DNA from 3 places in the Serratia sp. NFX21 genome. Region 1 is predicted to be linked to each of the others. Evidence: predicted binding sites of a transcription regulator. Region 1 holds the regulator's gene; each other region holds the start of a gene.
What was found. Region 1 encodes ArgR, which controls arginine synthesis, uptake and breakdown. Its sites were predicted from a motif close to ANTGAATAAAAATACANT; they were not measured.
Positions count from the first base shown of each region.

Region 2: argA (amino-acid N-acetyltransferase) is a predicted target of ArgR. The motif match lies at 1,106-1,123, and genes of this name have one in related genera.
Region 3: argC (N-acetyl-gamma-glutamyl-phosphate reductase) is a predicted target of ArgR. The motif match lies at 1,420-1,437, and genes of this name have one in related genera.

Region 1 is NZ_CP183196.1:883,494-886,638, forward strand. Features, by position in the region: gene yhcN (peroxide/acid stress response protein YhcN) at 250-513, opposite strand; gene yhcN (peroxide/acid stress response protein YhcN) at 637-900, opposite strand; gene argR (transcriptional regulator ArgR) at 1,306-1,776, opposite strand; gene ACNT1W_RS04125 (hypothetical protein) at 1,866-1,991, shown strand; gene mdh (malate dehydrogenase) at 2,243-3,145, shown strand, end outside.
Region 2 is NZ_CP183196.1:4,600,820-4,603,964, forward strand. Features, by position in the region: gene amiC (N-acetylmuramoyl-L-alanine amidase AmiC) at 1-917, opposite strand, end outside; gene argA (amino-acid N-acetyltransferase) at 1,157-2,482, shown strand; gene recD (exodeoxyribonuclease V subunit alpha) at 2,519-3,145, opposite strand, start outside.
Region 3 is NZ_CP183196.1:282,179-285,323, forward strand. Features, by position in the region: gene argB (acetylglutamate kinase) at 1-239, opposite strand, end outside; gene argC (N-acetyl-gamma-glutamyl-phosphate reductase) at 269-1,273, opposite strand; gene argE (acetylornithine deacetylase) at 1,490-2,635, shown strand; gene ppc (phosphoenolpyruvate carboxylase) at 2,894-3,145, shown strand, end outside.

The DNA of each region.
Region 1 (3,145 bases):
TCCCGGAAAATTGGTCGGCGGACAAGCCGCTACGACCCCATCGGCACGCTCTCCCTAATAACGGGCTTTGCCAGCGTCTAAGGGCCGATAACGGCCCTTTTTTACGCCCATAAAAAAGCCCTCGCGAGCGAGGGCAACGGGGTTCGTCGGATAGGACGACGAATTTCTTCAGAGAATCAAAGCTTACGACAGAACTCGGCAGTGGCAGTGACGAGGGTAATCAGTTCGGTAAGCCTGTCCTCTGAATTGTTATTTATAGATTTCGGCGGTCGCGTGCCAGTTGCCGTTTTCGTAGGCTTCGATCACGCGGTAGGCTTTAGCACCTTGTTTGTCGGCCTTGTCAGACAGCGCCTGACGAATATCGGAAGGTGCGCCGGTAATGCCGCTGGCGGTAATGGTACCGACAGACTGAAGATTGGTTGCCTGGTCATTTGTGATTAACGTAGCGGCAGAAGCCCCGAAGGAAACAACTGACAGCAGGCTAAGTGCGACGAGGGTAGTTTTCATGCTCATGATATTAAGTCCTGTTGTGATAACCGCCTGGAAGGGCTTTTTCAGCGTTTTTATACTTGAAGGCCGTTATCGGGGTACTGGGTTCCAGAGTTTTATTGCCCGTTGCCGGGTAACGCCTTGTACTTATTTGTAAATTTCTGCGGTCGCGTGGAAGTTGCCTTCGTTGCGCGCTTCGATCACACGGTAAGCGGTTGCCCCTTTGGCATCGGCTTTTTCAGACAGTGCCTGACGGATGTCTGAAGGTGCACCGGCAACACCGCTGACGGTGATAGTGCCTGCAGACTGCATATTTGCAGCCTGATTTGCATCAACAGATTGTGCTGCAAATGCGCCGAAAGAAAGCATGGATAGAACGCTCATGGTTGCGATGGTAGCTTTAATTTTCATTTTCTCACCTTATCGTATTCTTTTATCAGTTCCTGTGAACTGTGATTTACGTCACGGAAATGAGTATACATCTAGTAACGCGAAAAATTAATAGTTAGCTAACAGTTTCTTGTGAAACTTTATTATGGTGTTGCTTATTTTTAATAACCATATGGAATAAAAAACGCTTATAAAACGATCTTTCAATGTTAAATTTATGTAATTTCAATAAGGTAAGTGCTTTTGACCAAAAGTGCGGAAGATCACAGCAGCTATCACTAGTTACGTACCAATGTCATTGAAATGTGCTGCAGCGCGACAGGAATCTGGTTTTAAACGTGGCAAGGAATGAGGGAAAGGTAAGGATAGGGTTAAAGAAGCGCTAACAAAACGCGACGGTTAGCCGCATTTTGTTAGCGCACTACATCATAACTCTTGTTCGAACAGCGACAGGATGGCTTCGTATAACTGACGAGCGGTAAAGCTGCTGGCCGGGGTTACGAAAATAGTGTCGTCACCGGCGATGGTGCCGAGAATACCCTCTGATTTACCCAGCGAGTCCAGCAGGCGGGCAATTAACTGCGCGGCGCCGGGGCTGGTGTGGATCACCACTACGGCGTCGTTATGATCGACGTCCAGCACCAGGTTCTTCAGCGGGCTGGTAGTGGTAGGCACGCCGAGTTCGGCTGGAAGGCAATACACCATTTCCATTTTGGCATTACGCGTACGCACCGCGCCGAACTTGGTCAGCATGCGCGATACTTTGGATTGGTTGATGTTTTCGAAGCCTTCTTCTTGCAGCGCCAAAACGATCTCGCCTTGAGAACTGAATTTTTCTTCTTTCAATAACGCTTTAAACGCTTTGATCAGATCTTCCTGCTTTGCGGGATTACGCATTTTGCACCGTGGAATGTTGACAGTAGAAGTGATTATTATGCATATAAATGAATTTTTATGCAATAAAATGGCGTCCGGAAAAAATAATAATGGCCGGACAATGGGGAAAGGGCGGCATTTTAACAAAATCCGTATCCCATGAATATGCCCTTTCCATGACCGAAGGATCCGTCCGTGGTGGTAAAGAAAATGTTATTAAAATGATGTTGTTCTGATGTTATGTAAGGGTGTAATGTAACCGCCGGTTAACTTGCTCGTGAATAACCTCGCAGTATTTTTGATTAGTGTGCGCTATGCCCTTAATGCATAAGCGATTTAATCTAAGATAAGCGCGACATCGGTCGATTTATTGCGCCAGTTCTCAAACAGACTGTTAAGAGATTGTTTTTAAAGGTGTAATAATTTAAGGTCCGTACCCAACATATTCACGGCGCTTTATATATTTAAGATAATAAAGGAGTATAGGATGAAAGTTGCAGTTCTCGGTGCTGCTGGCGGTATCGGCCAGGCCCTCGCCCTTCTACTCAAAACCCAGCTTCCTTCAGGTTCTGAACTCTCTCTCTACGACATTGCCCCCGTTACCCCAGGCGTTGCCGTCGACTTAAGCCACATCCCAACCGCAGTTAAAATCAAAGGCTTCAGTGGCGAAGACGCTACTCCAGCTCTGCACGGTGCAGACGTGGTACTGATCTCTGCCGGCGTTGCACGTAAACCAGGCATGGATCGTTCAGATCTGTTTAACGTGAACGCGGGCATTGTGCGTAATCTGATCCAGCAAGTGGCAACAACCTGCCCGAAAGCCTGCATCGGCATTATTACCAACCCGGTTAACACCACCGTGGCTATCGCAGCAGAAGTGCTGAAGAAAGCCGGCGTGTATGACAAAAACAAACTGTTTGGCGTGACCTCGCTGGACATTATCCGTTCCAACACCTTCGTGGCAGAGCTGAAAGGCAAGCAGCCGGAAGAGTTGAACGTACCGGTTATCGGTGGGCACTCTGGCGTGACTATCTTGCCGTTGTTGTCACAGATCCCGGGCGTAAGCTTCACTGACCAGGAAGTTGCCGATCTGACCAAGCGTATCCAGAATGCGGGTACTGAAGTGGTTGAAGCTAAAGCCGGCGGCGGGTCTGCAACTCTGTCAATGGGCCAGGCGGCGGCGCGTTTCGGCTTGTCTCTGGTTCGTGCGCTGCAGGGCGAAAAAGGCGTGGTGGAGTGTGCTTACGTGGAAGGCGATGGCAAATATGCCCGCTTCTTCGCACAGCCTCTGGTGCTGGGTAAGAACGGCGTTGAAGAACGCAAGGATATCGGTACTCTGAGCGCATTCGAGCAGAAAGCGCTGGACGATATGCTGGATGTTCTGCACAAA
Region 2 (3,145 bases), 1.5 Mb from region 1:
CCGATTTGGTCCGATTCATTTTGGGTCTGCGCCAGGAACTTCGCCGCCGAACTGGTGGCACCTTTGGTCGACAGCGCAAACACCGATGACCCACGCGCGGCCCGGCTGGTAAAGGCATCGGCGTGGATGGACACAAACAGGTCAGCACGCTGCTTACGCGCCTTCGCCACCCTCACCTTCAACGGAATGAAGACGTCTTCATTGCGCGTCATAAACACCTTCATATTCGGCTCGCGCTTGATTAACGTGCTTAGCCGACGCGCAATCTGCAATACGATGTCTTTTTCACGCGTTTTGAATTTACCAATCGCTCCGGGATCTTCGCCGCCGTGACCGGGATCCAGCATGATGACAATCGGGCGGTCACGCCCCGCCTTACCGGCCTGTGGCGCTTCCGCCGGCAATGTACGCTCAAGATCGCCCTTGTTGTAATCTTCCAGTAACGCCAACAGCGGATCATAGTCTTCACCGCTGCCGCCCTTGCTCGGGTACAGATCCATCACCAGACGATTGCGGTATTCCGGCACCGGCGCCAGAGTAAACATATGCGGGCTGACGCTGCGCTTAAGCTCCAGCACCAACCGGACGGTGTTTTGATCAAACTGACCGACGCGCGCCTGTTTCAGGTAGGGATCGTCGGCACGAACCTGGCCAACAATCCCCTTGAGCACGCTGTTGAGCTGCACGCCTTCAATATCCACCACCACGCGATCGGGATTGGTCAGCGCAAACTGCTTATATTTCAGTTCAACGTTGGATTCGAGCGTCACCCGGGTATAGGTGGAGGATGGCCAGACGCGTACGGCAATGACGTGCGATGAAGCAGCGAAACCTGTGCGACTCACACTCAGCAACCAGCTTGCGGCAACCCCCTGTAATAAACGACGGCGGCCCAGATTGTGATTTGAGTTTGGCATGCGGCTCCAGCAGTGGTAACAGATTAAAACAGATGAAAAAAACACCAGTTAACAGGAATGCCGAAAACTTTAACCAATCATTCCGGCGCTGTCATCAGAAAATCTTTTTATGGTTTTTCAATTTATTAACGACTCAGCGCCCCCGGCAAAGAAATAGAGATAAATTCTCACTTGCCATCAGGGCAATAAAAGAATAAAAATACAAAAATATCGTATAAATATGCAAATGAGGTTTGGCCGTGAAGGAACGTAGTACAGAGCTGGTCCAAGGATTCCGTCACTCAGTTCCCTATATCAACGCCCACCGTGGCAAGACGTTTGTCGTTATGCTGGGTGGCGAAGCCATAGAACATGAGAACTTTGCCAACATCGTTAACGACATCGGGCTGCTGCATAGTCTGGGTATTCGTTTAGTCGTGGTCTATGGTGCCCGGCCGCAGATTGACGTCAATCTGGCGCAGCATAATCTCGAACCGATTTATCACAAGCACACCCGCGTCACCGACGCCCATACGCTGGAGCTGGTTAAACAGGCGGCGGGTCTGCTGCAACTGGATATCACCGCCCGGCTGTCAATGAGCCTCAACAACACGCCATTGCAGGGCGCGCATATCAACGTGGTCAGCGGTAATTTTATTATCGCCCAGCCACTGGGGATTGATGACGGTGTGGACTACTGCCACAGCGGCCGCATCCGCCGTATTGATGAAGAAGCCATTCACCGTCAGCTCGACAGCAACGCCATCGTGCTGATTGGCCCGGTGGCCGTTTCCGTCACCGGCGAAAGCTTTAACCTGACCTCGGAAGAAGTGGCAACCCAGTTGGCCGTCAAGCTGAAGGCCGAGAAAATGATCGGCTTCTGTTCGTCACAGGGGGTCACCAATCAGGAAGGCACCATCATTTCCGAACTGTTCCCCAACGACGCGCAAAAACGCATTGAGGAGCTGGAAGAGCATGGCGACTATCATTCCGGCACCGTGCGTTTCCTGCGTGGCGCGGTGAAGGCCTGCCGCAGCGGCGTACGCCGCAGCCACCTGATCAGCTATCAGGAAGACGGTGCGCTGGTGCAGGAACTGTTTTCACGCGATGGTATAGGCACTCAGATAGTGATGGAGAGTGCTGAACAGGTGCGCCGGGCGACGATTAACGATATCGGCGGCATCCTCGAGCTGATCCGTCCGCTTGAGCAGCAGGGCATCTTGGTGCGCCGCTCACGTGAGCAACTGGAGATGGAGATCGACAAATTCACCATTATTGAACGCGATAACCTGACCATCGCATGCGCGGCGCTGTATCCGTTCCCGGAAGAGAAGATTGGCGAGATGGCCTGCGTTGCGGTTCATCCTGATTACCGCAGCTCGTCACGGGGTGAAATGCTGCTGCAACGGGTGGAGAGTCAGGCACGCCAGATGGGCCTGCGTAAGCTGTTTGTGCTGACTACGCGCAGCATCCACTGGTTCCAGGAACGTGGTTTCACACCGGCGGAAGTCGACGTGCTGCCGGTTGAGAAACAGGCGCTGTACAACTACCAACGCCGTTCAAAGATTTTACTGGCGGATCTGTAATTGCTGGCGGGCGCAGCGTGCTGCGCCCATGGGCACTTAAGCCTTGAGCTGCAACCGCTCCGCCAACCCGCTACGGCGCTGGGTCGGAGTGCGGATCGCCCGCATCAAAACCGCATCGATGGCGTACAGCGAAAGCTGCCTGCGAGCGCGGGTGATCGCGGTGTACACCAGTTCACGGGTCAGCACCGGCAGGAAATGATTGGGCAGCACCAGTACCGTATGGTCAAACTCCGAGCCTTGTGATTTATGCACCGTCATCGCATAAGCGGTTTCATGCGCCGGTAAACGGCTCGGCTGCACCGACTTGATGCTGCCGTCCGGCAGTTGAAAATGAACACGTAGTTCGCCGCTCTCGTCCCGCAAGGCAATGCCAATATCGCCGTTAAACAGCCCCAGAGCGCTGTCATTGCGACCAATCATCACCGGACGGCCAGAATACCAACGCCCAGCGGCTCCCGGCTTACGCTGGATTAGACCGGCACGTTGCAGCCCCGTCTCAATGCGTTCATTTAACCCGGCGATGCCGAAAGGCCCCTCGCGCAGCGCGCACAGCACCTGGAAATGACCGAACGCCGCCAACACCGCCACTGCGTCCGCCCCTTCACCCACCAGCCGCAGATAATCACGGTAACCCGCCACGCAGGCATCCAACAGCGCCTGATA
Region 3 (3,145 bases), 600 kb from region 1:
GCCAGCGCGCCGGTAATAATGTCAATCTGATCGGCCGGGGTCACACGCAGGCCATTCTTCTTCACCACCGGCAGGGAAAGCTTTTTCATCAGCTCATCGACCAGGCAACCGCCGCCGTGAACGATCACCAACGGGCGCTGATGCTGCTGACGGTAGCTGTCCAGTGCGGTAAACAGACGCTCCAGCGCCTCTTCACTGTCTAATAACACGCCACCTAACTTGATAATTAACGGATTCATCGCTGTTTACATCCCACGCTGGTGATTTATTAAAGTAATGACTGGGTTTCAGGGAACCCAAAACGGATATTCAGGCATTGCACCGCCTGAGCGGCTGCGCCTTTCAACAGGTTGTCTTCCGCCGCCACGGCAATCAGGTGTTCGCCCTGCACGGCAAAGCCGATGTCGCAGAACGGCAGCCCGACGACTGACTTCAATGCCGGTACGCCCTGGTCGTACAGCCGCACCAGCGGTTTGTCGTCATAGGCGGCGTGATAAACGGCAGCCACATCCTGCGCGGTCACACCGGCTTTCAGGCGACAGGTAATGGTTTCGAGAATACCACGCGGGAAGTTACCCAAATGTGGCGTAAAAATGACCGGCACGCCCAAATGCGCGACGATTTCCGGATGGTGACGGTGGTTGAAAATACCGTACGGCTGCAGGCTCACCTCACAGAAACTGGTGGTCACGCTGGCCTTGCGGCCCGCACCGCTGACGCCGCTGGTCGCGTTGATCACCGGCCACTGATCAAGGTTCAGCAACTCCTGGTCGATCAACGGTTTCAGCGCCAACTGCGCCGCCGTCGGATAACAGCCCGGTACGGCGATCAGCTGAGCCTGTTTGATTTTGTCGCTCTGCCATTCCGCCAGGCCATACACCGCCTGCTCCAGCAAGTCGGCATGCTGATGTTCAAAACCGTAATATTGGCTGTAGAAGGCGGTATCTTTCACGCGGAATGCGCCGGAGAGATCGAACACCACGCAACCTGCGGCCAGGAATGCCGGCGCGATATCGTGGCTGACCTCGTGTGCCGTCGCCAGGAACACTACGTCGATACCAGCAGCGGCGGCGGCTACGTCAACCAGCGGCTGCAAGGGGAGATCGACGATGCCTTTTAACTGGGGGTGCAAATCGGAAAGCAATTTTCCTGCATCTGCACTTTGCGCTGAAACCGCTAAAGCGGTTATGTTCATGTGTGGGTGACGATTAAGGTACGCCGTGAGCTCTGCTCCGGCATAACCGCTGGCACCGACAATCAGCGTATTCAACATGGGGCCTTTCACCTTCTAGACTTGCGTTGGGTCGTATTCGACTCAGGTTTCCAGGCTCACCAGCGTTGTTTTGCCGTTCACCCACGAGGTCGAGCGTTGATGTTTTTATAATCATCCGGGAATCGGGTTCCCTTACGCTCCAGCTTATTGTATTTTTATTCACAATAAATGCATGAATATTGATACCAACCTAACCAAAGGCTGTCAACAGTGAAGATGAAATTACCTCCATTTATTGAGCTGTACCGGGCGTTGATCGCCACTCCGTCGATCAGCGCCACCGATGGCGCCCTCGATCAGAGTAATGAAGCGTTAATCAACTTGCTGGCCGGCTGGTTTGCCGATTTGGGCTTCCGCGTCGACGTGCAGCCGGTGCCGGACAGCCGCAACAAATTCAACCTGCTGGCCAGCATTGGCGAAGGCAGCGGTGGCCTGCTGCTGGCGGGTCACACCGACACCGTGCCTTATGATGAAGGCCGCTGGACGCGCGACCCTTTCACCCTGACCGAACACGACAATAAGCTGTACGGTCTGGGCACTGCCGATATGAAAGGCTTCTTTGCCTTTATTCTGGATGCGGTACGCGACATCGACGCCAGCCAACTGACCAAGCCTTTATACATTCTGGCCACCGCAGATGAAGAAACGACGATGGCCGGCGCACGTTATTTCGCCGCCTCGACCAGCATCCGTCCGGACTTCGCCATTATCGGTGAGCCAACCTCGCTGCAGCCGGTACGCGCGCACAAGGGCCACATAGCCAACGCCATCCGCATCGTCGGCCAATCCGGCCACTCGAGTGACCCGGCGCGCGGCGTGAACGCCATCGATCTGATGCATGAAACCATCGGCCGCCTGATGGAACTGCGCAAAACGCTGCAAGAGCGCTTTAACAACCCGGCCTTTGCCGTGCCCTACCCGACCATGAACTTCGGTCATATCAACGGGGGCGATGCGGCCAACCGCATCTGCGCCTGCTGCGAGCTGCATCTGGATATCCGCCCGTTACCGGGCATGACGCTCGACAACATCAACGAACTGATGCAGCAAACGCTGGAGCCAGTCAGCCAACGCTGGCCGGGCCGCCTGAGCATTGAGGAGTTGCATGCCTCGGTTCCGGGTTATGAGTGCCCGACCGATCACCATATGGTGGCGGTGATTGAGAAACTGCTGGGCACCCGCACGCAGGTGGTCAACTATTGCACTGAGGCTCCCTTCGTCCAGCAGGTCTGCCCGACGCTGGTGTTGGGCCCTGGCTCTATCGACCAGGCGCATCAACCGGACGAATACATAGATACCGGCTTTATCGAACCGACGCGCAAGCTGCTGGGTCAGTTGGTCAGCCACTTCTGCCGCCAATAAACCTGACACAGGGTAGGGTTAATGATTTATCATCTCCCTACCCACTAATAAGTAGCAAACCAAGGAAATAAGCCAGACTGATAACCGGCGCAGCGTAATTAAATTTCAGAAAATGCGCCGATTTTGATGTTTTTTTGCTAAAAATAGTGTCAATTGACCATTGGACAGGAACGTGGCGAGATGAAACAGGCGCTGTTCGCCTGACACGTGAAATTTACTTACAAGATAAAAATCATACAGAACTGGGTCAGGGGTTATATGAACGAACAATATTCGGCAATGCGAAGTAATGTCAGTATGCTCGGCAAATTGCTCGGCGATACCATCAAAGAAGCGCTGGGCGAGCATATTCTCGATCGCGTTGAAACTATCCGTAAGCTTTCCAAATCTTCACGTGCAGGTAACGAAGCGCATCGCCAGGAGCTGCTTTCTACCTTGCAAAACCTGTCCAACGACGAGTTGCTGCCGGTCGCACGCGCCTTCAGCCAGTTTCTTAATCTGACCAACGTC